Regions from separate parts of the Streptomyces taklimakanensis genome, predicted to be linked through region 4. Evidence: riboswitches for the same ligand, from Rfam matches in the RefSeq annotation. Region 4 holds a riboswitch; each other region holds the start of a gene.

What was found. A riboswitch is a leader RNA that binds a small molecule or an ion and turns the genes downstream of it on or off. The one in region 4 is predicted to bind cyclic di-AMP.
Region 1: linked by a shared signal. The riboswitch ahead of F0L17_RS28100 (M23 family metallopeptidase) and the one ahead of F0L17_RS09560 (LysM peptidoglycan-binding domain-containing protein) in region 4 are both predicted to bind cyclic di-AMP.
Region 2: linked by a shared signal. The riboswitch ahead of F0L17_RS11790 (peptidoglycan DD-metalloendopeptidase family protein) and the one ahead of F0L17_RS09560 (LysM peptidoglycan-binding domain-containing protein) in region 4 are both predicted to bind cyclic di-AMP.
Region 3: linked by a shared signal. The riboswitch ahead of F0L17_RS24505 (C40 family peptidase) and the one ahead of F0L17_RS09560 (LysM peptidoglycan-binding domain-containing protein) in region 4 are both predicted to bind cyclic di-AMP.

What each region holds. Positions count from the first base shown of each region.
Region 1 is NZ_WIXO01000001.1:4,527,135-4,534,242, forward strand. Features, by position in the region: gene F0L17_RS20055 (M16 family metallopeptidase) at 1-1,006, shown strand, start outside; cyclic di-AMP (ydaO/yuaA leader) riboswitch at 1,217-1,390, shown strand; gene F0L17_RS28100 (M23 family metallopeptidase) at 1,403-2,314, shown strand; gene F0L17_RS20065 (GntR family transcriptional regulator) at 2,479-3,183, shown strand; gene F0L17_RS20070 (HPr family phosphocarrier protein) at 3,372-3,653, opposite strand; gene F0L17_RS20075 (bifunctional acetate--CoA ligase family protein/GNAT family N-acetyltransferase) at 3,877-6,675, shown strand; gene F0L17_RS20080 (DUF5998 family protein) at 6,705-7,108, shown strand, end outside.
Region 2 is NZ_WIXO01000001.1:2,714,333-2,721,440, forward strand. Features, by position in the region: gene F0L17_RS11790 (peptidoglycan DD-metalloendopeptidase family protein) at 211-1,290, opposite strand; cyclic di-AMP (ydaO/yuaA leader) riboswitch at 1,303-1,443, opposite strand; gene F0L17_RS11795 (PP2C family protein-serine/threonine phosphatase) at 1,719-2,879, opposite strand; gene F0L17_RS11800 (APC family permease) at 3,011-4,288, opposite strand; gene F0L17_RS11805 (DUF5994 family protein) at 4,806-5,330, shown strand; gene F0L17_RS11810 (fatty acid desaturase family protein) at 5,728-6,771, shown strand; gene F0L17_RS11815 (SpoIIE family protein phosphatase) at 6,867-7,108, opposite strand, start outside.
Region 3 is NZ_WIXO01000001.1:5,558,688-5,565,795, forward strand. Features, by position in the region: gene F0L17_RS24480 (cytochrome c oxidase assembly protein) at 1-444, opposite strand, end outside; gene F0L17_RS24485 (type 1 glutamine amidotransferase) at 560-1,288, opposite strand; gene F0L17_RS24490 (MurT ligase domain-containing protein) at 1,338-2,576, opposite strand; gene F0L17_RS24495 (TetR/AcrR family transcriptional regulator) at 3,092-3,745, opposite strand; gene F0L17_RS24500 (acyl-CoA dehydrogenase family protein) at 3,918-5,171, shown strand; cyclic di-AMP (ydaO/yuaA leader) riboswitch at 5,569-5,725, shown strand; gene F0L17_RS24505 (C40 family peptidase) at 5,730-6,203, shown strand; gene F0L17_RS24510 (NAD-dependent epimerase/dehydratase family protein) at 6,334-7,108, shown strand, end outside.
Region 4 is NZ_WIXO01000001.1:2,202,298-2,209,405, reverse strand. Features, by position in the region: gene F0L17_RS09585 (VanZ family protein) at 1-339, opposite strand, end outside; gene F0L17_RS09580 (MFS transporter) at 580-2,079, shown strand; gene F0L17_RS09575 (DUF4190 domain-containing protein) at 2,094-2,546, opposite strand; gene F0L17_RS09570 (cytochrome P450) at 2,734-4,017, shown strand; gene F0L17_RS09565 (transglycosylase family protein) at 4,234-5,232, shown strand; cyclic di-AMP (ydaO/yuaA leader) riboswitch at 5,471-5,661, shown strand; gene F0L17_RS09560 (LysM peptidoglycan-binding domain-containing protein) at 5,665-6,369, shown strand; gene eno (phosphopyruvate hydratase) at 6,638-7,108, shown strand, end outside.

The DNA of each region.
Region 1 (7,108 bases), 2.3 Mb from region 4:
CGACGCGCTGCGCGCCCCCGCCTTCGCGACGGGCGAGATCGAGCGGCTGGTGCGCAACCGCCTGGACGAGATCCCGCACGAGCTGGCCAATCCCGCCCGCCGGGCGGCCATCGCGCTCTCCGCGGAGCTGTTCCCGTCCGACTCGCGGCTCTCCCGCCCCCGGCAGGGCGCGCGGGAGACGATCGAGCGCGTCGACGCCGCCGCGGTGCGCGCCTTCTACGAGGCGCATGTGCGTCCTTCGACGGCCACCGTCGTGATCGTGGGCGATTTCACGGGCATCGACCTGGACAAGGCGCTCGCCGACACCCTCGGTGGCTGGTCGGGCACCGAGGCCGGCCCCCGGCCCATGCCGCCGATCACCGCGGACGACACCGGCCGGGTGATCGTCGTGGACCGGCCCGGGGCGGTGCAGACGCAGTTGCTCGTCGGCCGGGTCGGCCCGGACCGCCACGATCGCGTCTGGCCCGCTCAGGTACTGGGGACCTACTGCCTGGGCGGCACCCTGACCTCCCGCCTGGACCGGGTGCTGCGCGAGGAGAAGGGCTACACCTACGGGGTGCGGGCGTACGCGCAGGTGCTGCGCTCCTCCTCGGAGGGCACCGGCGCGTCCCTGCTGGTGATCAACGGATCGGTGGCCACCGATGTGACGGGGCCCGCACTGGAGGACCTGTGGCGGGTGCTGCGCACCCTCGCGGAGGAGGGGCTCACCGACGCCGAGCGCGACACGGCCGTGCAGAACCTGGTGGGCGTCGCTCCGCTGCGGTACGAGACGGCGGCCGCCGTCGCGGGGACTCTGGCCGACCAGGTGGAGCAGCACCTGCCGGACGACTACCAGGCGCGGCTGTACGCCCGTCTCGCCGAGACGGGGACCGTGGAGGCCACGGCCGCGGCGGTGGCGGCCTTCCCGGCGGACCGTCTGGTGACGGTCCTGGTGGGAGACGCGTCACAGATCGCCGATCCGGTGCGGGAGCTGGGCATCGGAGAGGTGACCGTCGTCACGGACTAGCGGCCGTCGGCCGCCCCCGGTCGATCCCAACAGCGAAGGCCCTTGGTGTGGTTGTCACATCAAGGGCCTTCCTTATGTCCGCTTTGAGGCCATTCAGGGCGAGGTCCCTGTGGCATGAGCTACAAACGACCGGATTTGCTTGCTAGCTCAAATTTGTCCGTTTAGCGTCGATCTCGTTGCTCGTCAGAAGCGACCGCGGACCGCGGCCGACGGCAACCATCGCCGAATCCCCGTCGAGGGGAGCCGGGGACCCACCCTTCCGCGAGGGATGCGGAAGGAGGCCCTCTTCCGAGGCATCCGGGGTGAATCGGGCCTGCCCGCCCGTAGGAGACCTTCCTGCTCCGAACCCGTCAGCTAACCCGGTAGGCGACACGGAAGGAAAGGAGCACGCCGCTCATGGCGTTCACCCGTGCCACCGCGCAGCTCACCGAGAAGCTGAACGACACGCTGACCCGGGCCACCGGGAAGCTCACCGAGACCACCGAGGCCCTCGTCGAGAAGCACCGCCACGCCGGTCGGGCCACCCGTGCCCGCGTCGGCCTCGCCGGCGCCGCCGCCCTCGCCGCCACCGGTGTGGTCGGCGCCGTCGCCACCCCCGCCATCGCCGCCCCCGAGGGAGGCTCCGGCACCTACGCCCTGGGCTTCGTCCAGGCCGCCGCCTCCGGCGACACGATCGCCGACGAGATCAAGGCGCAGGCGCAGGCCCAGCAGCGCGTCGCCGACGCCGCGCGCAAGGCCGCAGAAGCCGAGAAGGCCGCAGAAGCCGAGAAGGCCGCCGAGGCGGAGAAGGCCGCCGAGGAGCGCGCCGCCAAGGCAGCCAAGGCCGAGAAGGCCGCCGAGGAGCGCGCCGCCAAGGCCGCCGACGACCGCGCCGAGCGCTCCGCGGAGCGTCGTTCCGCCTCCGGGTACGTCGACCCGGTCGCGGGCGTGGACACCACCACCACCTACAAGCAGGCCGGTTCCTCCTGGTCCTCCGGCAAGCACAGCGGCATCGACTTCCCGGCCAACACCGGCACCGCCGTGCGGTCCGTGGGCCCGGGCACCGTGGTGACCGTCGGCTGGGGCGGCGCGTACGGCAACCAGATCGTCATCCGCCACGACGACGGCAAGTACACCCAGTACGCCCACCTGTCGGCCACGAAGGTCTCGCCCGGCCAGAAGGTCGACGGCGGTCAGCGGATCGGCTCGGTCGGTTCCACCGGCAACAGCACCGGACCGCACCTGCACTTCGAGGCCCGCACCGGCGCGTACTACGGCTCGGACTTCAACCCCATCACCTACCTGGCCTCCAAGGGCGTCGACGTGTGACGCACGCCCCTCGGGCGGGAATCCGGCCGCGCGTCCCCTCCGGGGGGCGCGCGGCCGTGTGTTTCACGCCTCTTTCCGATGGGGCATCGGAAAACCCGTGCCGGTGGAATACAGTTCCACTCTGCGGAACTTCGGAAAACGGAGACGACGGCGGAGGTCCTGCCATGCGCATTTCCGCGCACATGGTGTGCACTGCGGTCCGCGACGACATCGTCTCCGGGGTGTTTCCGCCCGGCGCGCGCCTGACCGAGGAACTCCTCGCCCGACGCTACGGCGTCTCCCGCGTCCCGGTGCGCGAGGCTCTGCGGACCCTTGAGTCGGAGGGTTTCGTCACCTCGCGCCGCCATGTCGGCGCATGCGTCGCCGTGCCCACCGAGCAGGAGGCCGTCGACCTGCTCGACATCCGCGCCCGCCTGGAACCGCTGGGCACCGCCCGGGCCGCCCGGCGCCGCACCGAGGCCCAGTTGAGGGTGTTGCGGGGGCTGGTCCGCCTGGGGCGACAGCGCGTCACGCGCGGCCAGTTCTCCGACCTCGGGGCGTTGGAGGAGTGGTACCACGAGACGCTGGCCCAGGCGTCCGGCAGTCCCACCCTGGCCTCGCTGCTCACCCAGCTCCGCCGCAAGATCACCTGGGTCTACGCGGCGGAGCCCCCGGTGCGGGCGGCCGCCGTCTGGCAGGAGCACGGTGCCATCGTGGACGCGGTCGCACGCGGAGACGCGGAACGGGCACACGCCCTGGCGAGCGAGCACGTGGAGCGCTCGATCGCCGTCCGTCGGGAACAGAGGCCGGTGGCCGCCCGTACCGGGCACCGAAGAAACGCCGTGAGGAACGCGAAACACGCGGTAAACACGGCGCGCGACACCCCGTAACAGACAGCGTATAGACATGGGGAACGCGCCGGGAATGCGTTCGAGGAATTCCGGGGGCGGTGGGGGGCGACGGAGAAAGCAATGGAGCTCACAATCCGTCGCCATCACCCCCGTCTTGTCGGTTGAATTGCCGGGGAAGCCCGGCCGGCCGGGAATCGGGCGGCGGGCGGGCGGAAAACAGACGGCGATCAGACGGAGCCGGGGAGTTCGTCGAGCCCCTCGGAGACCAGCTTCGCCAGCCGCTCCAGGGCCTCCTCCGCGCCTTCCGCGTCCGAGGCCAGCACGATCTCGTCGCCGCCCGCCACGCCCAGCCCCAGCACCGACAGCATCGACGCGGCGTTCACCGGGTCGCCGTCGGGCCGGCCCACGGTGACGGGGAGGCCGGAGGCGGTCACGGCACGGACGAAGATCGCGGCGGGACGGGCGTGCAGGCCCTCGGGCCAGCCGACGGTGACGCGGCGCTCGGTCATGGTGCTGTCCTTCGGATCGGATCGCTTCGGTCGGTCGGGGCTGGTGCGGTCGGCGCCGCTCCGTCCGGGCCGCGACGGGCGGACCGGGCGGACCGGACCGACCGGGCGGGACCGGGCTCGGTCCAAACTCCCGATCAGCTTCGCACAGGCGGTGGGCCCCGGCCCGGAGCCGGTGCGCGTCCGCTCCGGAGCCCCCCGGCCCCCGGGTGACTAGGCTGGCCCCATGCGGACCCCGAGCGAGCCTGCCTACCCCGCCCACTGGGAAGCCGACGTGGTGCTGCGCGACGGCGGCACGGCCCGGATCCGCCCCATCACCCCCGATGACGCCGATCGTCTCGTCAGGTTCTACGAACAGGTCTCCGACCAGTCGAAGTACTACCGGTTCTTCGCGCCCTACCCCCGGCTCTCCGCCCGTGACGTGCGACGCTTCACCCACCACGACTACGTCGACCGGGTGGGGCTGGCGGCCGTCGTCGGCGACGAGTTCATCGCGACCGTCCGCTACGACCGCATCGACGCCTCCGGCCGTTCCGCCTCGGGCTCCGCCGACGAGGCCGAGGTCGCCTTCCTCGTCCGGGACGACCACCAGGGCCGAGGGGTCGGTTCGGCCCTGTTGGAACACATCGCCGCCTGTGCCCGCGAACGCGGGGTGCGGCGCTTCGTCGCCGAGGTGCTGCCCGCCAACACCAAGATGGTCAAGGTGTTCACGGACGCGGGCTACTCCCAGAAGCGCACCTTCGAGGACGGCGCGGTCCACCTGACCTTCGGCATCGAGCCCACCGAGCAGTCCCTGGCCGTGATGCGGGCCCGCGAACAGCGCGCCGAGGCCCGTTCCGTGCAGCGGCTGCTGTCCCCGGGAACGGTCGCCGTCATCGGTGTCAGCCGCGCCCCGCGCGGCGCCGGGCGCACCGTCCTGGCCGGTCTGCGCGAGGCGGGCTTCACCGGACGCGTCCACGCCGTCAACCGGGCCTTCGAGGCGGAGCGCACCGAGGTCGACTCGGTCCCCGCCCACCGCTCGGTGCGGGAGATTCCCGAGCCCGTCGACCTCGCCGTCGTCGCCGTCCCCGCCGGCGAGGTGTCGGGCGTGGTGGCCGAGTGCGGCGAGCGGGGCGTGCGGGGGCTGGTCGTCCTCTCCGCCGACATCGGCCGCGACGAGCAGCGCGCCCTGGTCCGCCAGGCCCGCTACCACGGGATGCGCATCATCGGTCCCAACGCCTTCGGGGTGATCAACACCGCCCCCGACGTACGGCTCAACGCCACGCTCTCACCCGAGACGCCCGAGCGCGGACGCATCGGTCTGTTCACCCAGTCGGGCGCCATCGGCATCTCGGTGCTCGCCGCACTGCACCGCCGCGGACGCGGGCTCGGTGGGGTCTCCAGCTTCGTCTCCGCCGGTGACCGCGCCGACGTCTCCGGCAACGACGTCCTCCAGTACTGGGACGACGACCCCGACACCGACGTCGTGCTGATGTACCTGGAGTCCTTCGGCAATCCCAGGAAGTTCAACCGGCTGGCCCGGCGCACCGCCGCCCGCAAGCCGATCGTCGTGGTCAAGGGCGCCCGGCACAACGCCAGCGCCCCGCCGCCGGGCCACGCCGTCCCCGTCGGACGCACCCCCGACGCCGCGGTCTCCTCGCTGCTGAGGCAGGCCGGGGTCATCCGCGTCGACACCGTCACCGAACTCGTCGACGTCGGGGCGCTGCTGGCCGCCCAGCCGCTGCCCGCGGGCCCCCGTGTGGGCATCCTCGGCAACGCCGAGTCGCTCTGTCTGCTCACCTACGACGCCTGTCTCGCCCGCGGCCTGCGTCCGCAGCCCGTCACCGACCTGACCACCGAGGCCACGACCGAGGACTTCCGCCGCGCCCTGCGCGCCACCCTCGCCGACCCGGCCACCGACGCCGTGGTGGTCACCGCGATCCCCTGGGTGGACGGCGTCCAGGACACCGGAAGCGCCGAGGAGTTGGCCGAGGCGCTGCGTGAGGCGGCCGGCGGCACCGGCACCGGCACGGACGGCGCCGACGGCGTCCACGAGGGGGAGGACGGCGGTCGCCCGGCCAAACCGGTGGTCGTCGTCCACCTGGCCATCGAGGGTCTGGACGCCGCGCTCGCCGAGCGCGGTCTGCCCGCCTACCCCGCCCCCGAGCGCGCCGTGGACGCCCTCTCCGAGGCGGTCCGCTACGCACGGTGGCGGCGCGAGGCGCGCAGTCCGGGCCGGGTTCCCGAGTACGACGACATCGACGAGCAGGGCGCCGCCGCCCTCCTGGAGGGCGTCCGCGGACGCCTCCCGCGGAGCGAGGGCGACACGCGGCGCAGCGAACCCCTGAACCCCGGCGAGACGGCCGACCTGCTGGGGCACTACGGCATCGCGGTGCGGCCCGTCCTGCCCGCCCCCGACGCGGATGCCGCCGTGGCCGCCGCGGAGCGGCTGGGCTACCCCGTGGCGCTCAAGACCACCGCCCCCCACCTGCGTCACCGCGCCGACCTGGGCGGGGTACGGCTGGACCTCGCCGACGAGAGCGGACTGCGGCACGCCTACACCGAGCTGACCGAACGGCTGGGCGTCCCCGCGGAGCTGCGGCCCGTCGTCCAGGCCATGGCGCCGCGCGGCGTGGACACCGTGGTGCGGGCTACGGCCGACCCCGTGATCGGCGCGGTGCTCTCCTTCGGGCTGGCCGGGCCCCCGTCGGAGCTGCTGGACGACACCGCGCACCGGCTCGTCCCCGTCACCGACCGGGACGCCGCCGAACTGGTCCGCTCCATCCGTTCCGCTCCCGTGCTGTTCGGCTGGCGCGGTGCCCAGCCGGTGGACACCGCCGCCCTGGAGGAGCTGCTGCTGCGGCTCTCCCGGCTGGTCGACGACCACCCCGAGATCACCGCGGTGGACCTGGAACCGGTGGTCGTCGCCTCCCGCGGACTGACCGTCCTGGACGCCGGAGTCCGCGTCGCCGGGCCGCGGGCCGCCGCCGCGTCGGGGTATCCGCCGTGGGCCGACCTCGGCCCGCGGCGCCTGCCCGCGTACTGACCGCCCGCGATCCCCGTAGGATGGGCCGCATGGCGAAGACCGGTACGACGACCCAGGGGCTGCGCGCGGCGATCGAGCGCAGCGGCTACTACCCGGCTCTCGTGGCCGAGGCGGTCGAGTCCGCCGTGGGCGGCGAGCCGGTGTCCTCGTACCTCGTCCACCAGGAGACGACCTTCGACTCCAACGAGGTGCGCCGGCACGTCACGGTGCTGGTGCTCACCGACACGCGGTTCATCGTCAGCCACACCGACGAGCAGCCCGCCGACGGCACGTCCCCCTCGCCGTACGCCACGACGTCCACCGAGTCGGTGAAGCTGGAGCGGATCTCCTCCGTCGTCCTCAGCCGCGTCGTGGCCAACCCCGAGTCCTACACGCCCGGCACCCTGCCCCGCGAGGTCGTGCTGACCATCGGCTGGGGCGCCGTCTCCCGGCT
Region 2 (7,108 bases), 510 kb from region 4:
GGGGCCGGACCGGGAGCGGTGCCGGGAACGGTGCCGGGAACGAGGGTCCGTCCGGCGGCCGGACGGACCCGGACGCCGCCTCGTCCCCTCCTGTGGTCGGCCGACGTGCGTCGACGGTGTGCGAGGCGGCGGCCGGGAACGGGGACCGGAGGATCGGAGGCTTCCGGTCCGGGCCGGGCCGGACGGCGGCGACGGCCCGTCCGGGGCTGGTCAGATGGACTGGCCCTTGTCGCGCAGCCAGGCCAGCGGGTCGATCGGGGCGCCGCCGCCGGGACGGACCTCCAGGTGGAGGTGCGCGCCGGTGGAGTTGCCGGTGGAGCCGACGCGGCCGATGACGTCGCCGGTGGTCACCTTGCCGCTGGTCACCGTCATCGAGGACAGGTGGCAGTACCAGATCTCGGTGCCGTCGTCGAGCCTGAGGACGACGCGGTAGCCGTAGGAGCCGGCCCAGCCCGCCTCGACGATCTCGCCGCTGTGCACCGCCTTGACGGGGGTGCCGGTCGGGGCGGCGAAGTCCAGGCCGGTGTGGTTGTTGGCCCACATCGAACCGGAGGCGCCGAAGTGGGAGGTGAGCTGATAGGAGGTGAGCGGAAGGGTGTAGCCGGCCGCGAGCTTGGCCAGGCGCTCGGCCTCGGCCTTGCGGGCCGCCTCCTCGGCGGCCTTGCGCTTGCGCTCGGCCTCCTCCTTCGCGGCCTTGTCCGCGGCCTCCTCGGCCGCCTTCTCCGCGGCCTGCTCGGCGGCGGCCTCGACCGCCGCCTGGGCGGCGTTCGACTGCTGCCGGTCGGCCTGCTGGAGGATCCGGGCCCGCAGCGCCTCGCCGGGGTCCGAGCTCAGGGTGGTGGTGGCACCGGCGTCACCGGTGTCCGGACCGGCCTGGGCGAGGGTGTCGCCGAAGTCGCCGAAGGGAGCGTCGGACTCGGTGCCGGGCTCGGCATCGGGGCCGGAGCCCTTGTCGGACTCCGTTATGAGCCCGCCGACACCGGGGATGTTCTCGGCCACCTCGCCCAGGTCGGGCAGGGAGATGGGGGCGGGGGCCTTCTCCTTGGCGGTGGCGATGCCGCCCGCGCCGACCGCCGCGATCATGCCGACGCCCAGGACGGCTCCGCTGCGCGCCATGCCGTTGCGCTGCTTGACCACGCGGTGTCGACCCCGGACCGGGCGGACGGATTCCTCGGTGGGATTCCACACCTGTCGGTCCTCGTCGCCGGCCGGACCGAACGGGGCGAAGGTGGCGGTGTGCGGATCGTACGAGACCTCGGGGGCCTCGGGGGCCGGACTGCTGGACGCCACGGAGGCGCTCTCCTTTCCTTCCTTCTCGCCTACCGGGTTAGCTGACGGGTTCGGAGCAGGAAGGTCTCCTACGGAGCCGCACGGGCACGCCCGGCGGTCCGATTCACCCCAAGAGGTGGTTCCCCGGTTCCCTGGACGCGGCCCCGCGATCGGCGGGGCAGCGCCTTCGGAATTCGGCGACGGCGCACGGTGTCGCCTCCTTCGGCGACAGTGACGACCGCGCTGCGTTATCGAACGTTAATAGAGGAGCGCGCCGGTTTCCAAGTCTCCCCTTCAAAGCGTGGGTAATTTCCGGGGGGACCTAACAGGCCATTTCCCCCTCAATTCGGGCGAGTTGGCCGCCACTTTCCCGAGGGAGAGAACAACGCTCTTATCTGACGGTGCCTCATTTGTTATGCGGAGGGAGGTGTCGCGGACACGGACGGTCATCACCCGGTGGGTGGCGGATCCGGATCGCGCATGACCGCCAACAGCGCCATGTCGTCGTCCTGCCCCCCGGCCGTGTGCGCGTGGACCTCCGCCAGGAGCCCGTCCAGGAGGGCGTCCGGGCCGGGGAAGCGGCGGCCGCGCAACCAGGGCACCGGATCGTAGAAGGCACCCGCCGCGTCACGTGCCTCGGTCAGCCCGTCGGTGTGGACCAGCAGCAGGGCTCCCGGTGGGAACGGCGCCACGGCGACGGAGCCGCCCGTACCGTCCCCCAGCCTCCCCAGTCCCAGCGGCAACCCGTACGCGTCCGGTTCCAGCGCCCGCACCGAGCCGCCGCCGGGAGGCAGCAGCAGGGGAGGCGGATGCCCCCGGTTGACGACCCGCACCTCCCTCGGACCGTCGCCCTCCGACACCTCGACCAGGACGGCGGTGACGAACCCCTCCCGGTTGCCCTCGTCGTCTCTCCACAGCCCCCGCTCCCGCTCCCGTTCCAGGGAGCGCTCCACCCGGTCCGCGACGTCCGACAGCTCCGGCTCGGTCCCGGCCGCCTCCCGGAAGGCGCCGAGCACGACGGTGACGACGGTGACCGCCCCCAGCCCGCTGCCCCTGACGTCGCCCACCAGCGCCCGGATCCCGTACGGCGTCCGCTGCACGCAGTACAGGTCCCCGCCGATCCGGGTGTCGAGATGCGCCGTCTCGTAGCGTGCCGCGATTCTCAGGTCCCCGATCCGGTCGGGCGGGGCGGGCAGCACGGCCAGTTGGACGGCCTCGGCGATGCCCCGGGCCGTGGCCGCGCGGGTGTCGCTGCGCTCCACGACGCGGTTGACGGCGACGGCCAGCAGACCGACGGTGACGGTCGTCGACAGCCGCAGCGTGGTCTCCATCGCCGGAACCCGGTCCGCCCACAACAGCAGGACGCAGGAGGTGAGCGCCGACGCCACCGCCGTGGCCACCGTGCCGCGGAACGTCCACAGGGCCGCCGCGATCAGGGGAGCGGCGGAGAACGTCGCCTCGATCAACACGTTGGGCGGGGTCAGCAGGTTGGTGAACAGACCGGTCAGGAGCAGCAGCAGGGGAAGCAGCCACGGCGGGCGCCCGAGCACGGGAACGGCGCGGAAGCGCTCCCTGCCGCCGCCCGTCTCCCGCTGTCCCTCGCCGCGCACCTCTCCAATCTGCCCCTCCCGCGACCGTCCGGCGAGTCGATCAACGCCGTACGGACGACCGCGGCCACGGTCCGCCCACCCGACCCGGCCCGACCCCGCCCGACCCGACCCGGCCCGACCCGGCTCCGGGCCTACCGGCGTCCGGCGAGTCCGCGCCGCACCCCGTACACGGCGGCACCGACGGCCAGCACCGCGCACCCGGCGACGACCGACGCGGCCGGCAGCGCGAGGGCCAGCACCGCGCACCCGACCAGCCCGACGACGGGGACGACCCGCGGCGGACGTCCCTCGGCGGAGGTGAGCGTCCGGGCGGAGGCGTTGGCGATCGCGTAGTAGGTCAGCACCCCGAAGGAGGAGAAGCCGATCGCGCCGCGCACGTCCGCGGTCGCCGCCACCACGGCCACCACCGCGCCGACGACCAGTTCGGCGCGGTGCGGCACCCCGGTGCGGGGGTGGACGGCGGACAGCGCGGGCGGCAGGTGACGGTCGCGGGCCATGGCCAGGGTGGTGCGCGACACCCCGAGGATCAGCGCCAGCAGCGAGCCCAGCGCGGCCACCGCCGCCCCGACCCGCACCACCGGCGCCAGTTCCGGCACCCCCGCCGCCCGCGCGGCGTCGGCCAGCGGCGCGTCCGCTCCGGCCAGTCCGCCGGGGCCGAGCGCGGCCAGCGCTGCCACGGCCACGGCGGCGTACACGACCAGGGTGATGCCCAGCGCCAGGGGGATCGCTCGGGGGATCGTGCGCTCCGGATCGCGTACCTCCTCCCCCAGCGTGGCGATCCGCGCGTACCCGGCGAAGGCGAAGAACAGCAGACCGGCGGCCTGGAGGACACCCGCGACGGTGACGTCCGAACCGATCTCCAGCCGGGCCGCGTCCGCCTCGCCGGAGGTCAGGCAGGCGACCACGACGGCGGCCAGCACCGCCAGGACGACCGCCACGATCGCGCGGGTCAGCCGGACCGCCTTCCGTACCCCGGCGTAGTTGACGGCGGTCAGCGCCACGACGGCGGCGACCGCGACGGCACGGGCGTGCTCCGGCCACGCGTACAGGCCCACCGTCAGGGCCATCGCCGCGCACGAGGCGGTCTTGCCGACCACGAAGCCCCAGCCCGCCAGGTAGCCCCAGAACTCGCCCAGTCGCTCGCGGCCGTAGACGTAGGTGCCGCCGGACTGCGGGTGGCGGGCGGCCAACCGGGCCGAGGAGGTCGCGTTGCAGTACGCCACGACCGCCGCCAGCGCCAGGCCCGGCAGCAGCCCGGAGCCCGCCGCGCGCGCGGCGGGCGCGAAGGCCGCGAAGACCCCGGCGCCGATCATCGACCCCAGACCGATCACCACCGCGTCGGTGGTCCCCAGACGTCGCCGCAGCCGCCCGTCCGCCTCCCCGGGTGTCCGGGCCCGTGACCCGCTCATCGCCGTTCCACCCTTCGCCTCCCCGCCCCGCGCCGTGTTCCCCGCCGCGACGCTTCCCCGTCCCGCCGGACAGTACACCGACCGCCCCGGCCGCCACGGACGCGACGAACGTCGGCCGAGCGGCTGTCGCGCCTGCCGTCTTCGGGGGATCACCAGCGGTCCGCACCGGCCGGCGGGGTGGGACGGGTCGGTGGCCGGGAGGCGCGCGCACCGATCGACGCGGGGCCGCCGGCCGCGACCGTGGCGCGGACCCGCCTCCGGGCTCGGTCCCCCCGACCGCCCGGTGTCGCGCCACTCGCCGGGAACGGCATCCGCGTGGGGCAGGTGCGCGACGCGTCCCCGGTGCTCCGCCCCTCCCGCCGGCGCGTCCTCGGGCCCCTCGTCCGAGCCCCGCCAACGGATCCCTCCACCGATGCGCGAGTACCGTGGAGTCAGCGGCGGAATCCCGCACCGACTTCGACGGTGCCGGGAGGAACCGTGGAAGCTCCGAGCCCTCCACAGGACGGGCGGACACGCCATGACCGACCACGACGCCCAACCGGCCGGGCTCCTGCCCGACACCGCCCACCGGGCCGTGAAACCCGGGACGGCCCTCCTGCGGCTTGAGACGGTCCACTCCCGCCAGGGAGTCCTCGACGGCGCGTGGTGGCCGCGTTCCCGCCGCGTCGGAGCCGAACTGCCCGGCCTGATCGCCGCGCTGAGCGAGCACATCGGCCCCGTCGTCCGCGTCGGCCTGGACGCCGACGCCTGGGAGGACCTCCCGACACGGCTGGTCGTCGAGGACCGGGTCGTCCACATCGACTCGTTCCCCGTCGGCGACGACACGATCCTCGTCACCCGCGGCAACCGTGATCACTTCTCCCTGCTGGTGGTCCCGCCGCGGACGGCTCCCGACGCCGCGCGCGCGGCGATGGCCCGAGCGGTCCGGGCCGACAACACCGACCGGGCCGCACAGATCCTCGTCGACACCGGTGCCGGTCCGGCGCACCCGGAGGCCGGGGAGGGCCCGCCTCCGGCTCCGGGCCCCGGCGGGCCGGGCTGACGGCTCGAACGGCCGTCCGGCCGTCCGGCCGTCCGGAACCCGCCCCGGCTCCGGGCGTCCCGCGTCCGACCGCCCACGGGAGACCGCTCGTCCCCCACCTGCCGTGGTGCGGAACGGGAACGACCGTCGGCGGAAGGCCTCCGACCGGCTCCCCGCTCCCGACAGCGGTCCGTACCGGTGAAGGACGGACACGCGTGGCCCCCCTTCGTCGGTCGTACACCGTCGAAGCCTGTTGGAAGGGTCTCACGAGGGGTAAACGGTGATGGTCCGCGCCGTCGAGGAGGAGCGGGACCGGTCGGATGTCCACGCCGCCGCCCGGAACCGAAGACCGGGCGGGCGAGGAAGAACCGTGCCCCCGGCCCCGCCCCCCCCCCAGCCGTGAGGAAGACCCATCACCATGACCACGCACACCACCTCCCCCTCTCCCTCCCCACGCACGCCCGGCAGCGACTTCGCCCGGCTGTCGAAGAAGATCGCCGACGCCGGCCTCATGGACCGCCGCCCCGGCTACTACGCGATTCGGATCACGGTGGTGGCCGCGCTCTACGCCGCCGGCTGGGTCGCCTTCGTGCTCGTCGGCCCCAGTTGGTGGACCCTGGCGGTAGCCGCCTTCCTCGCCCTGGCCTTCGGCCAGGTCGCCCTGGTCGCCCACGACGTGGCCCACCGCCAGGTGTTCCGTCTGCGCGGGCCCAGCGAGACGGCCGGGCGGATCGCCGGGGCCTGCATCGGAATGGGCTACGGGTGGTGGCAGGACAAGCACACCCGCCACCACGCCAACCCCAACCACGAGGGGCTCGACCCCGACATCGCCCCCGATCTGCTGGTCTGGTCCCAGGACCAGGCCCGCGCCGCCAAGGGGCTGCCCCGCCTGATCGGCCGCCGGCAGGCTTTCCTGTTCTTCCCGCTGCTCACACTGGAGGGCTTCAACCTGCACGTGGCGAGCGCGCGGGCGCTGGCGAACCGCTCCCTGAAGAACCGCGTGCTGGAGGGCGCGCTGCTGTTCGGGCACTTCGCGGTCTACCTGACCGCGTTGTTCCTGGTGCTGCCCCTCGGCATGGCGATCGCCTTCCTCGCCGTCCACCAGGGGTTGTTCGGCGTCTACCTCGGCTCCATCTTCGCCCCCAACCACAAGGGCATGCCGATCCTGACCGGCGAGGACCGGCCGGACTTCCTGCGCCGTCAGGTGCTCACTTCACGCAACGTGCGCGGCGGCCGGTTCACCGACGTCATGCTGGGCGGACTGAACCACCAGATCGAGCACCACCTGTTCCCGAGCATGCCCAGCCCCAACCTGCGCAAGGCACAGCCCATCGTCCGCCGCCACTGCGAGGAGTTGGGAGTGCCCTACCTGGAGACCGGGCTGATCACCTCCTACCGGCAGGTACTCGCCGGCCTCCACCGTGCCGGGGCCCCGATCCGCAGCACCCGCGTCCCGGCCTAGCCACCGCCCGCGGCGCCGGCGGTGGAGCCGTGGACACGCCACACCCCGCCCCGGTACCGGAGCCTCAATGGGCCGTCACCGGGGCCCGGGCGGGCTCAACCGGGGACGCGCAGGGCGAGGATGGCGATGTCGTCGGTGCTGCCGGAGGACATGCGGGTGAGGACCTGGTCGCAGAACTCGTCCAGGGGACGGCGGGCGAGAACGGCCGCGTGGTGACGGAGACGGCCCAGACCGGTGTCCAGATCGGTGCCGGGGACCTCGACCAGGCCGTCGGTGTAGAGCAGGAGGGTGGAGCCGGGAGGCAGGGACGCGTCGGCCTCGGAGCGTCCGCCGCTGC
Region 3 (7,108 bases), 3.4 Mb from region 4:
GGTGAACACCGGGTGCGTGATCACCCGCACGTACCGGCTGTGCAGCACCGCCACCAGTACCTCGCGCGGTCCCTTCCGGCCGCGCCCGGCGGCCGGGAGCGCGCGGAGCGCCAGCGTCACCGGGGCGCCCAGCAGCACCAGGATCGGCGACAGCATGCTGATCACCATGTGCTGCACCATGTGGACGCTGAACAGCACCATGCCGTAGTCGTTGAGCCCGGTGCACATCATCAGCGCCACCGTCAGGACACCCAGGACGAAGGAGACGGTGCGGCCCGTCTGCCAGGTGTCGCCGCGCCGCCGCAGTCGTGCGACTCCCCAGCCGTAGAGCGCCAGCGCCAGCAGGCAGCCGACGAGGAAGAACGGTTCGGGGGAGAACTCCAGGCCACGCCCGAGGGTGAACGGCGGGAGGTCCGTCGTCATGCCGTGTCCGTCGTGGTCCATCCGCAGCTCTCCCATATCGTGCCGTTCCGCTCGAACCAGAGTAGAACCGCCCCCGACCGGGGTTTTGGTCGGGGGCGGTGTGTCGGGGGCGGGCCCGAGCGGCGTCGGACGCCCGTCAGGCGGGCTGGGTGGCCGCGGCGATCCGTTCGGCGCGCAGCGCCTCGTACCACCGGTCGTCCACCGGCGGCAGCGCGTTCACGTCCAGGGCGATCTTGATCAGCAGGTCCGCGATCTGCGGGTTCCTGGCCAGCACCGGACCGTGCATGTAGGTGCCGAAGACGGTGTCGTTCCAGGCGCCCTCGGTGCCGTCTCCCGTGCCGTTGCCCCGTCCCAGCCGCACCCGGGCCAGCGGTCGGGCCGTCGGGCCCAGGTGCGTGATCCCCTGGTGGTTCTCGAAGCCGGTGAGCTGGGGCAGGCCCAGTCGCTCGTCGATGTCGGCCAGGACGTCGCCGACACAGCGCTCGCCCTCGCCGCGGGAACTGGTCACGTCCAACAGGCCCAGACCCGGCTCGCGCTGTCCGAGGTCGTTGACGAACTCGTGCCCCAGGATTTGGTAGCCGGCGCAGACCGAGAAGACGATCGCGCCGTTGTCCACGGCCCGGTTCAGCCCGCCGTCGCGGCGCAGCCGCTCAGCCGCCAACCGCTGCGGTCGGTCCTCGCCGCCGCCGATCAGGTAGATGTCCCCGGAGGTGGGGATCGGCTGGTCGGACCGGACGTCCGTCCGGTGCACGGCCAGTCCGCGCTGTCGCGCGCGCCGCTCCACCACCAGGGCGTTGCCCTGGTCGCCGTAGGTGCTCAGCAGGTCCGGGTAGACCCACACCAGGCGCAGGCCGCTCTCATTCATGCTCGCTCGCCATCCTCGCCGTGTCTTCGTAGGGCTCTGGGCTCGTGGATCAGTTGCCGACGACGCGGCGGATGTCCTGGAACGCGGTGTAGTTCGCGATCACCTCGATCCGGCCGGGCGGGCACTGCCGCACGGCCTCGGCGGGGCCGTCGCACACCTGGAAGTCCACCCCGGCCACCTCCAGCCGGACCGCCAGGTCCAGCTTGCGGTCGCCGATCACGCAGATGGGGTGGCCGGCCAGCCGTGAGTAGTCCACGTCCCACAGCCAGGAGGTGTCGGTGCCGTCCGCGCCGCGGGCGTTGACCGACAGGATCACGGGGGCGGGCGGGGGGTCGATCAGCGAGAAGGTCTCCAGCCAGCCCGCCGGGTTCTTCGCCAGCAACAGACGCAGCTCGCGCCCCTGGAAGGAGACCACGTCGTAACGGCCGGCGACCGCGGTCACCGAGTACATGCGTTCCAGCGCCGCCTGGGGCGGGACGCCGAAGGCGGCGGCGACGGCCGCGGAGGTGGTGGCGTTGGCCTTGTTGGCGCGGCCGGGGAGCTGGAGACGGATCGGCCAGGCCGAGCCGTGCGGATCCAGCACGTGGTCGCCCGAGAGGGCCCAGCTCGGGGTGGGGCGGCGGAAACCGCACTCGCCGCAGAACCAGTCGTCGCCGGGGCGCTGCATGACGCCGCCGCAGGCGGGGCACGACCAGGCGTCGTCCTTCCACTCCTGCCCGGCGGCCACCCACACCACGTTGGGGGAGGAGGAGGCGGCCCACACCACCAGCGGGTCGTCGGCGTTGGCCACGATCACGGCCTTGGAGCCGGACAGGCCCTCGCGCCACCGCTCGGCGAGCATCCGGGTCTCGGCGGCGCGGTCGAGTTGGTCGCGGGAGAGGTTGAGCAGGGCGATGGCCTTGGGCGTGACGTCCCGGGCGACCATGGCGAGGTACTTCTCGTCGACCTCGATGACGCCGTAGCGGGCATCGCCGCTCCCGGCGAGCGCGGCCGTGATGCCCGCGGGCATGTTGGCGCCCAGGGCGTTGGAGACGACCGGGCCGGCGGCGCGCAGCGCCTCGGCGATCAGTCGGGTGGTGGTGGTCTTGCCGTTGGTCGCCGACACCAGGACGACGTCCAGTTTCTGGGCGAGCCTGGCCAGCAGGTCGGGGTCGAGTCTGAGCGCCACCCGTCCGCCGATCACCGACCCGCTGCCGCGGCCCGCGGCCCGCGACACCGCCGCGGCGGCCTTGCCCGCCGTCACGGCCAGCTTGGCCCGCGGCGGCAGCGGCTCCGTGTTGCCTGCCATCGTCCTGTCCCTCCTTGCCCCTGGGTCGGGCATCAGCCTACCGAGGTCCTCTCCCGGTCCCGAACCGCGCCACCCGAAGATGATCAGCACGGCGTAGGGCGACGCCCGTGCCCGCGACGACGTCCCCGGACGTTCCGGTTCCGTCCGGCTCCCGCGGTCGCCGGGTGGACGGGGCCCGCGCCGGGGCGCGAGTGGCGCCGTCCGATGCGGAACCGACCCGTCCGGCAGAGCGCCCGTTCGGGTCGACGCGGCGCCCGCCGGGAGCCGGTGGGCGGGCCGGACGGTGCCCCCGACGGACGCCGTCCGCGACCGCCGGGACGGTGCGGACCGCCGTCGTCGGCGCCACGGGGCCCGACCTCCGCTCGATGGGGACCGGGGCGTCATCGTACGCGTTCCGGGGAGTCCTCCGCCGCCCGGCCCGGGGCGCCGAAACCCTCCGGGACGGTGGGACCGTGACGCGACGTCGCCGCCCGCGGGCCGGGCGGCGTCCGGGTCCTCCGGGCGGTCCGCCGCCGTCAGAAGCCGGGTCCGCCCGCACGGTCGTCCGCCGTGGCCAGGGCGCCCCACAGCAGATCCGCCAGGTGCTTCACGAGCGACTGCCGGGGGCAGGGGCGCTCGCGCAGCCACCAGTCGCCGGCGGCGTGCATCATGCCGACGATGCCGTGCCCCCACACCCGGGCTCGTTCTCCGGAGTCGGGGTCGAGTTCGACGCGTTCGGCGATGACGGTGGCCAGTTCCTCGCCGAGCCTGCGCAGCAGCGGCGCCGCGTGCTGCCCGATGTCGAAGCCGCGTTCGCCGCCGGGCTCCTCGGCGGGGTGCATCAGGAAGCGGTACACCTGGGGCCGGGCCTCTATGGCGGCCAGATAGGTGTCCAGGGCGGCCTCCACGCGTTCGCGCCGGTCGGTGGGCTCGTCCAGCGCGGTCCGCAGCGCATCCACCAGGGCGTCGGTGTGCCGTACGGCCAGGGCGCGGTAGAGCCCGCCCTTGTCGCCGAAGTGCCGGTAGAGGATGGGTTTGGTGATGCCCGCCTCGGCGGCGATGGCGTTCATCGAGGCGCCGGGGCCGTCCCGCAGGACCACCCGCTCGGCCGCCTCCAGCAACTCCCTGCGGCGCTGCTCGGCGGCGCCGCGCTGCCCGTCGCGCCGCCTCTCCCGCTGTGTGGTCTCCATCTGCCCGGTCTCCCCGTCCCTGTACGCCTCGGCGCGTTTCGCCGTCTTCCACCCTCGCGCAACGTAACACCCGCCGAAGACGGCGAGACGGACCGGTGGACGCCGGTTGACACGGCGCCGGGCGGTGACATATTCACGTTACCGCTAGTAACAACCAGATGGAGGGGCTTCCATGGCGGAGTTCGCATTCGACCTCAACGACGACCAGAAGGCCGTTCGGGACTGGATCCACGGCTTCGCGGCCGACGTCATGCGCCCCGCCGCCGCCGAGTGGGACGAGCGGGAGGAGACCCCCTGGCCCATCCTCCAGGAGGCCGCCAAGATCGGTCTGTACTCGCTCGACTTCTACGCCCAGCAGTACTTCGACCCCACCGGCCTGGGCATCCCGATGGTGATGGAGGAGCTGTTCTGGGGCGACGCGGGCATCGGCCTGTCGATCGTCGGCACCGCCCTGGCGGCCGTCGGCGTGCTCGCCAACGGCACCGAGGAGCAGATCGGCACCTGGATCCCGCAGATGTACGGCGACGCCGACGACGTCAAGGTCGCGGCCTTCTGCTCCTCCGAGCCCGACGCCGGATCGGACGTCTCCGCGATGCGCACCCGCGCGGTCTACGACGAGGCCAAGGACGAGTGGGTGCTCAACGGCACCAAGACCTGGGCGACCAACGGCGGCATCGCGAACGTCCACGTCGTCGTCGCCGTCGTCGACCCCGCACTCGGTTCCAGGGGACACGCCTCCTTCGTCGTCCCGCCGAACACCCCCGGCCTCTTCCAGGGACAGAAGTTCAAGAAGCACGGCATCCGCGCCTCCCACACCGCCGAGGTCGTCCTGGACGACGTCCGGATCCCCGGTCACTGCCTGCTGGGCGGCAAGGAGAAGCTGGACGAGCGTCTGGCCCGCGCCCGCGAACGAGCCGGGAAGGGCGGCGCGGGGGCGCCCTCCGCCGGAGGCAGGGGGAGCGTGGGGAACGCCGCGATGGCCACCTTCGAGGCGTCCCGTCCGGCCGTGGGCGCCCAGGCCGTCGGCATCGCGCGCGCCGCGTACGAGGTCGCCCTGGAGTACGCCGGGACCCGGGTGCAGTTCGGCCGCCCGATCATCGACAACCAGGGCATCGCCTTCCAGCTCGCCGACATGCGCACCCGCATCGACGCCGCCCGGATGCTGGTGTGGCGGGCCTCCTGGATGGCGGCCGCGGGCCGGCCCTTCGAGGCCGCCGAGGGATCGATGTCCAAGCTCTTCGCCGGGGAGACGGCCAAGACCGTCACGGCCCAGGCGATGCAGATCCTCGGCGGCAACGGTTTCACCCGGGAGTACCCGGTGGAGCGCATGCACCGGGACGCCGCGATCTACTCGATCTTCGAGGGCACCAGCGAGATCCAGCGGTTGGTCATCGCCCGCACGATCTCGGGTGTGCACATCCGCTGATCCCCGGGCCCCGCGGGCCCGTTCGGCAGGCCCCTCGCCGGGACCTCCCGGACGCGCCGCCGCACCGTTGCGCGACCCGCCGCGATCACCCGACACGGCGGCGGCCATTCGGGGTGATCGCGGCGGCGTCCGTGGCGCGCGGCGATGCCTCCCCCCAGGTCGTGGAATGCTGAACGACCCTCAACCGTCGCTGGTCAGCGCGGTCTTCCAGGCACGGGGACCCTCCCGAGGGGGCGGTCCCCACCGTCCGGAGACCCGAGTGAGCATGTTCACAAAGGATCCGTGATCGCCCGATTCGGGCCGATGGTGACGCACTATCCGTAGAAGACCGCAAGACCCCGTCGAAGGGCGGGGCCGCCCGGGCGGACGCCGAATCCTGCCGCCGCCCGGGCGAGTCCGGACCGAGACGACGACACGGCAGGAGCGGGAGACCCGAGCACGGCGGATCGCGTCGCACGACGCGGTCCTTGGGGTGAAGCCACATCAGGTGGCCGGGCAACTTCGCCGGCCCGAACCCGACAGGTCATCTTTCGCAGGCGCATGACGAAGGGTTCGCTCATGTCTGCGCACACACCCATAACGGGACGGTTGTCCCGAGCGGGCATCACCACCGCCGTCACCGCCGTCACCCTGGCGGGTACGACACTGATCCCGTCGGCCACGCCCGACGCGGAAGCGGCCACTCCCGCGAACAAGGCGCTCAGGGTCGCGGCCTCCAAAAAGGGGTCGCCCTACCAGTACGGGGCCGCGGGCCCCAGCCGGTTCGACTGCTCGGGACTCATCCAGTACTCCTACAAGAAGGCGGGCAAGAAACTGCCGCGCACCGCGGCGGCCCAGTACAACCGCTCCAAGCGGATCTCCGTCACGACCCGCAGGAAGGGCGACCTGGTCTTCTTCCACTCCGGCGGCAGCGTCTACCACGTCGGCATCTACGCCGGCGGCGGCCGGGTCTGGCACTCCCCGAAGCCGGGCAAGACCGTCCGCAAGGAGAGGATCTGGACCAAGAACGTGCGGTACGGGCGCGTGAGGTGACACCGGGTCGGGTCGGGCCCCACCGGGCCCGGCCCGACCCGGTTCGCACGATTCCGGTTCGGCTCCCGGCGATTCCGCCGAGGGCGTGAAGTCCTTCCCCCGCCACCGGCCGGCGGGAAGGCTCGTCCCCATGAGACTTCTGGTGCTGGGTGGAACGGAGTTCGTCGGACGCGCGGTCGTCGAGGAGGCGATCGAGCGCGGTTGGGACGTGACGGTCCTCCACCGGGGGCGACATCCCGCGCCCCGCGGTGTCACCGCCCTGCACGGCGACCGCACCGAGGGCCGTGCCGGCCTGGCCGCGTTGGAGCGGGCGGCGGCCGACGGGGGCTGGGACGCCGCGGTCGACACCTGGAGCGGGGCGCCCTCCGCGGTCCGCACCGCCGCCGCGCTGCTGGAGCCGCATGTCGGGCACTACGCCTACGTCTCCAGCCGCTCGGTGTACCTCTTCCCGCCCGCGGCCGGTACCGACGAGGGAGGCCCGCTGGTCGACGGATCGTCCGACGACACCGACGACGCCGACTACGCGCGGGCCAAACGGGGTGGGGAACTGGCCACCTCGGAGACCTTCGGCGACCGCGGCCTGTTGGTGCGTGCGGGATTGATTCTCGGCCCGTACGAGAACGTCGGGCGGCTGCCGTGGTGGCTGTCCCGCGTCGCGCGCGGCGGAGAGGTCCTGGCCCCCGGCCCCCGCGCTCTCCCCCTGCAGTACGTGGACGCCCGCGACCTCGCCGGCTGGACGCTGGACGCTGTCGCGCGCGGGCTCGGTGGCCCGTACAACCTGGTGAGTCCTCCCGGTCACACCACCATGGGCGCGTTGCTGGAGAACTGCGTGCGCGTCACCGGTTCCCGCGCCGAGCTGCGCTGGACCGCTCCCGAGGCGATCCTGGCCGCCGGGGTGGAGCCGT
Region 4 (7,108 bases):
GAGGTGGGGCAGGGCGACGGGCAGCAACACGCCGAAGGGCACGCCCAGCGCGATGTTGCCGCCCAACTGCTTGACGGTGTCGCGGAACGCGGGCTGGTCGAGGTAGGCGCGGATGGAGTCGCCCGGACGCAGGTTGCCGTGTGCCAGGGGCTCCGACGCGTGGGACGGGGTCAGGGTCAGTCGGGCGAGGAGAACGGCGAACAGCACCGTCGCGGCCAGGGCCACCGCCATCACCAGCGCCCGCACCACCGGCGAGCGGGGCGCGGGGGTCTCCTCGCGCGGCGCGGCGGACGTGTCGGTGCCGCCGCTCGTGCTCCTGGACGGAAGGCCGCGCCTCATCCGGTCCACCCCCGGCTCGTGATCGTCCGCGGCGAGACGGTGCGCCCTCCGCACCGTGGACGTCGGATACCCGGGGTGAGGGGACGCATGCGGTACGACGCGGACGCGCCCGCGCGTCGAGCGGAGCCGCCGCCCGCACCGGCCGGGGGGGGCCGGCTCCGGCGCCGGGGGCTCCCCGTCGGTACCGGGCGGTGGTCGGACGCGGTCCCCGAGGTGCCGGGGAGTCCTTAGCATGGCGGAATGGTCGAGCACTCGGCTGAAGCCGACACCCAGTCCCCAGGGACGGCCGGAGCGGGCCGGGTCCGCTCCACCTGGTTGGTCGTCCTCGCCGCGTGCGCCGGACAGTTCCTCGTGGTGCTCGACGTCTCCGTGGTCAACGTGGCGCTGCCCGCCATGCGCTCCGGCCTGGGCATGGACGCGCACCAGCTCCAGTGGGTCGTCAACACCTACACGCTGACCTTCGCCGGGTTCATGCTGCTGGGCGGCCGGGCCGGGGACGTCTTCGGGCGCAAGCGGGTGTTCCTGGCCGGACTCGGCCTGTTCACCGCCGCCAGTCTCGCGGGCGGCCTGGCCGCCGAGCCCTGGCACCTCCTCACCGCGCGGGCCGTCCAGGGCGTGGGGGCGGCCGTCCTGGCGCCCTCCACCCTGACCCTGCTCACCACCTCCGTTCCCGAGGGGCCGGCCCGCGCCCGCGCCATCGGCACCTGGACGGCGGTGGGCGCGGGCGGCGGCGCGGCGGGCGGCTTCGTCGGCGGGGTCCTCACCGACGCGCTCTCCTGGCGCTGGGTGCTGCTGGTCAACGTGCCCATCGGGGTGCTCGTCCTGCTGGCGGTGGCGCTCCGGTTGGGCGGCGACCGAACCGGAGGCGGAGGCCCTTCCGCCGGAGGGGGCGGGAAGATGGACGTGCCCGGCGCGGTGCTGGTCACGGCCGGGCTCGGCACGTTGGCGTACGGCATCGTGCAGACGGAGGCGATCGGCTGGAGCGAGACGGCCACCCTGGTGCCGCTGCTGGGCGGGCCGGTCCTGCTGGGCCTCTTCGTCGCGGTGGAGGCCCGTGCCCGGGCGCCGCTGATGCCGCTGCGGCTCTTCCGGTTGCCGTCGGTCCCGGCCGCCAACGCGGCGATGTTCGTCTGCGGCGCCGCGCTGGTCTCCTCCTGGTACTTCGTCTCCCTCTACATGCAGAACGTGCTGCTGTTCACGCCCCTCCAGGCGGGCCTGGGCTTCCTGCCGCACTCGCTGGCCGTCGTCGCCGGCTCCAAGCTCGCCCCCCGGCTGATGCACCCGCTGGGCGCCAGGAACACCGCGCTGACGGGCGTGACGCTGTCGGCATCCGGCTTCCTCTGGTACGGGCTGGCCATGGGCGCGGACGGCTCCTACGCGGGCACGGTCCTGGGGCCCGGCGTCACGGCGATGCTCGGTACCGGGCTGCTGGCCACCCCGCTGGCCTCCCTGGCCACCTCCGGTGCCCCGTACGGGGACGCGGGGGTGGTCTCGGCGATGGTGAACACCTCCCGCACCATGGGCGGCTCCCTGGGGTTGGCGGTCCTGTCCACGGTGGCGGCCGGCCGCATCACCGGCGACACGCCGGACGCCCTGGCCCCGGGCTACGCGCTGGCCTTCCGCACCGGCTCGGCGGTCCTGGCGGGGTGCCTGCTGCTGATCCTGCTGACGCTGCCGGCGGAGGGCCGCCGTCCGGACCGCGCCCCCGAGGGCGCTCCCGAGGGCACTCCCGAGGGGTGAGGGGCGGGACGCCCTCACCAGAGCCGGTCGCCGAGCTCCTCCACGCACTGCCCGCGCTCGGTGGAGCCGGGGGCGTCCCGCATGCAGGCGCGGAAGTCGTCGAACGCGTCGGAGTTCAGGAAGGCCAGGGTCGCGGCGATGAGGGTGGCGGAGAGCGCCAGGCCGACCAGGCCCGTGACCGCGCCGGCGAGGGCCATCCAGCCGTTGGTCGCCTCGCCCCGCGCGGCCCTGCGGTGGCCGACCAGGCCGAACACCACCGCCAGCACCCCCAGCACCACGCCGACGAGGACGGTCCAGAACAGCGTCAGGGCGATCAGACCGAGGACCAGGGCGGCGATCCCCATCCCGTCGCGGGGCGGCGGCTCGGGAGCGGGCGCCTGCGGCGGGAGCGGTTCGGGCTCCTGGTGGCCCCAGTCCTGCGAGTAGGGGCCCCAGTCCTGCGGGGGCGGGTAGGAGGACGAAGGCACTGTGACCTCCTTCCGGAGGGTGCGTGGCGTTCGTCCTCCCCGCCGTACCCGTGACGCGACGCGGTATGCGGCGGACCGCCCCCGACGGGACGGACCGGACGCGCCGGGAGCACCGTGCCGCGAGGCCGTCGCGCACCGCGCCGACCGGCCGCTCCGACGGTCCGCGAGCCGCGTTAGCGTCGGGGGCGTGCACGACGAGAGAGCCCCCGAGAGAGACGCCGAGGGGACCGCCGGTCCCCCGCCCACCCCGCCCCTGTTCTCCCAGGAATTCGCCACCGACCCGTACCCGACGTACGCCTGGCTGCGCGAGCACGCGCCCGTGCACCGGACCGTGCTGCCCAGCGGGGTGGAGGCGTGGCTGGTGACGCGGTACGCCGACGCCCGCGAGACGCTGGCCGACCCGCGGCTGAGCAAGAACCCCGTCCACCACAGCGAGGCCGCGCACGGCAAGGGCAAGGTGGGCATCCCGGGGGAGCGCAGCGCCAACCTGATGACGCACCTGCTCAACATCGACCCGCCCGACCACACCCGGCTGCGGCGACTGGTGTCCAAGGCGTTCACCCCGCGTCGGGTGGCGGCCTTCGAGCCGCGCGTGCGGGAGCTGGCCGACCGGCTGATCGACGGCTTCGCCGGGCGGGGGCGGGCCGACCTGATCCACGAGTTCGCGTTCCCGCTGCCCATCTACGCCATCTGCGACATGCTCGGCGTCCCGGCCGAGGACCAGGACGACTTCCGCGACTGGGCGGGCATGATGATCCGCCACGGCGGCGGCCCCCGCGGCGGGGTGGGGCGGGCGGTCAAGAGGATGCGCGCCTATCTGACCGAACTGATCCACCGCAAGCGCGGCGACCTGGGCGACGATCTGATCTCCGGGCTGATCAGGGCGAGCGACCAGGGCGAGCACCTGACGGAGGACGAGGCCGCGGCGATGGCGTTCATCCTGCTGTTCGCCGGGTTCGAGACGACCGTCAACCTCATCGGCAACGGCACCTACGCGTTGCTGCGCGATCCCGAGCAGCGGCGTCTCCTCCAGGACGCGTCGGCCGCCGGGGACACCGGGCTGCTGCGGACGGCGGTGGAGGAGCTGCTGCGCTACGACGGTCCGGTGGAGCTGGCGACCTGGCGGTTCGCCACCGAGCCGCTGACGATCGGCGGGCAGCGGATCGGGACCGGCGAGCCGGTGTTGGTGGTGCTGGCCGCCGCGGACCGCGACCCGTCGAGGTTCGACGACCCCGACACGCTCGACCTCACCCGCCGTGACAACCAGCACCTCGGCTACGGTCACGGCGTCCACTACTGTCTGGGCGCGCCGCTGGCGCGACTGGAGGGGAGGGTCGCCCTGGCGTCCCTGCTGGGGCGCCTGCCCGACCTGCGGCTCGCGGTCGATCCGGCCGAACTGCGGTGGCGCGGCGGCCTCATCATGCGCGGCCTGCGGGAACTTCCGGTGGAGTTCGAACCGTCACAGACGTGACGCCACGTCACGAGTGTGACCTTCACGTGATCTACGCGACACTGGCTTGTGACGATCGGACGGGGGGCGCTACCTTCAGCCGTCAACTGCTCGACCCCGATGGCTCCCCACGTACGAGAGGCCCCACACATGCTCTCCGGGAACGGTAGACACCGCCGCCCCCGTCAGGCTCCCGCCGTCTTCGTCACCGCCGGAGTGACCGGCGCGGGAATCGCGATGCCCCTCCTCGGGGCCTCGGGCGCGCAGGCGGCCGACCTCGACACCTGGGACAGGGTGGCGCAGTGCGAGAGCGGCGGTCTGTGGAGCGCCGACACCGGCAACGGTTACTACGGCGGTCTCCAGCTCACCCAGGAGACCTGGGAGCAGTACGGCGGCACCGCCTACGCGGAGCGCCCCGACCTCGCCAGCCGCAGTCAGCAGATCGCGGTCGCCGAGAAGATCCTCGCCGACCAGGGGCCGTACGCCTGGCCCTCCTGCGGGATCAACGCCGGGCTGCGCCACGACACCACCGGCGAGGCGCCCGCCATCGATCCCGATCTCCTGCTGCCCGTCGAGGGCGAGGAGGGGGACGCTCCCGGCGGCGGCGGAGAGGGCGGGGCGGACGGCCCCGGGGAGGCTCCGGGGCGCGGCGACACCTCCGGGACCGGCGCCGCCGAGGGGACCGGTGGCGCGGAGTCGGAGAAGGGCGCCGGCGCCGACGGGACCGACCGTGCGCCGCGGACCGACACCGACGCCGACACAGAAGCCGGTGCCGATGCGGACTCCGACGCCGGGACGGACACCGGTGCCGGGACGGGCACCGACACCGACACCGACACCGAAGCCGGTGCCGAGGCGGACGTCGACGCCGACGCCCGGGAGGGCACCGGCCGGCACCGCGGCGAGCGGGACCCGCGCGAGCTGGAGCTGGAGCGGCAGAAGGCGGTGGAGGGACGGGAGGACGACCGTCGGGCCACGGGGGACGAGCGCCCGGTCGACGAGGACGACCGCATCGACCGTTCCGCGCGCGCCGAGTTCGCCGGTGGCCTGGAGCCGGGCGGGTCCGGCGCGCCGGCGCCGACGACCCACCTGGTGCGTCCCGGCGACTCGTTGGCGTTGATCGCCGAGGAGCACGAGGTCCGGGGCGGCTGGATCGAGCTGTACGAGAACAACAGGGAGGTCGTGGGCGAGGACCCGGACCTGATCCTGCCGGGCCAGGAGCTCGGCCTCGGTTGATCCGAAAGGCCGCTCCCGGATGACCCTCCCGGGTTACCACGGCGTGTCCTTCCCGTCAGGCCTAACGGCGCTTCCCTGACCTGCGGGGATTCACCTCCACGAGGGGCGATAAGGGTGAATGCCCGGGAATCGACATGCTTTGAGGTGTATGTCCCGGTGTGCTTACCGTCGTCTCGCTCGCGACCGCGAGTGCCACCGACCGCAGCGCCGAATCCTGCCGGCGGCCGGTGGGGTAGTCGTCGCGTCAGCGCCGATGGCAGGAGCGGGGGAACCAGGTAGGCGCCGCCGGGGCCGTGCACACGGACGGGCCGTGCGTACGGAGCACGGCGGCTTGGGGTGAAGCCGCGCGGGGACACCGCGTCCCGCGCGGCCGGGCTGCTCACGGCCCGAACCCGACAGCTCACCTCGTAGGCGTCGGTGAGAGGGACGTCGATGCTGTTCTCTGGCAAGGGTCACGACAGTCGTACCGCCCGCGCCGTCAGGGCCGCGGCCCTGACGGGCGCCGCCATCGCCGCCCCGGTGGCGGGCGCGCCGGGCGCTTCGGCCGCCTCCGTGGACACCTGGGAGCAGGTGGCCCAGTGCGAGTCCGGCGGCAACTGGTCCATCAACACCGGCAACGGTTACTACGGCGGACTGCAGTTCGCGCAGTCCAGTTGGGAGGCCGCCGGCGGCACCCGGTACGCGCCGCGCGCGGACCTGGCCACCAAGGAGCAGCAGATCGCGGTCGCCGAGCGCCTGTTGGCCATGCAGGGGCCGCGCGCCTGGGCCTGTGCCGACGCGGGCGGCCTCACGGCCGGGGGGCCGGCGGCGAACGTGGACCCCGACGGCGGCGCCGGGGGGCGGGGGAGTGCCGGGGGCGCGGAGTCCCGGACGTACTCGCACTCCGGGCAGTCCCAGGAGCGGGAGCGCTCGTGGTCCGGCACCGGGACCACCGAGAGCGCCGAGAGCGCCGAGAGCACCGCAGGCGGCATGGAGGACCGGGAGGTCGAGGACGCGTACACCGTGAAGTCCGGCGACACGCTCCGGGCGATCGCCGCCGACCACGGCACCACCTGGCAGGAGCTGTACGAGGCCAACAAGGACGTCGTCGGCGACGACCCCAACCTGATCTTCCCCGGGCAGCAGCTCCGGGTCTGAGTCCTCCGGTCGGTTCGACGTTCGCCCCCACCGGACGGTCACCGGCCGGAGCCGGCCCGGTGCGGTGTGTGTTCCCCCTGTGGGAAGGGCGCGCCGCACCGGGTTTATTCAATTTGGAAACAAACTCATCCCAGCCCCTCTGAGCTGCGGTTTAACCTGCCGTTCCGCCGTATGGCACGGGCTGTCGACAGGGTGGTGCGCACGGGCCGGATAGGCTCAGGGCACTGAGACCTCACACACATGCCCGACATACACGAAGGAGACGCTCGTGCCGTCCATCGACGTCGTAGTGGCCCGCGAGATCCTCGACTCGCGAGGCAACCCCACGGTCGAGGTCGAGGTCGGCCTCGACGACGGCAGCACCGGCCGTGCCGCCGTTCCGTCCGGTGCCTCGACCGGCGCCTTCGAGGCCCTCGAGCTGCGCGACGGGGACAAGAACCGCTACGGCGGCAAGGGCGTCGAGAAGGCCGTCCTCGCCGTGATCGAGCAGATCGGTCCGGAGCTGGTCGGCTACGACGCCACCGAGCAGCGCCTGATCGACCAGGCGATGTTCGACCTGGACGCCACCCCGGACAAGTCCTCGCTCGGCGCCAACGCCATCCTGGGCGTCTCGCTGGCCGTCGCGCACGCCGCCTCCGAGGCGTCCGACCTGCCGCTCTTCCGCTACCTCGGCGGCCCGAACGCCCACCTGCTGCCGGTCCCGATGATGAACATCCTCAACGGCGGCTCGCACGCCGAC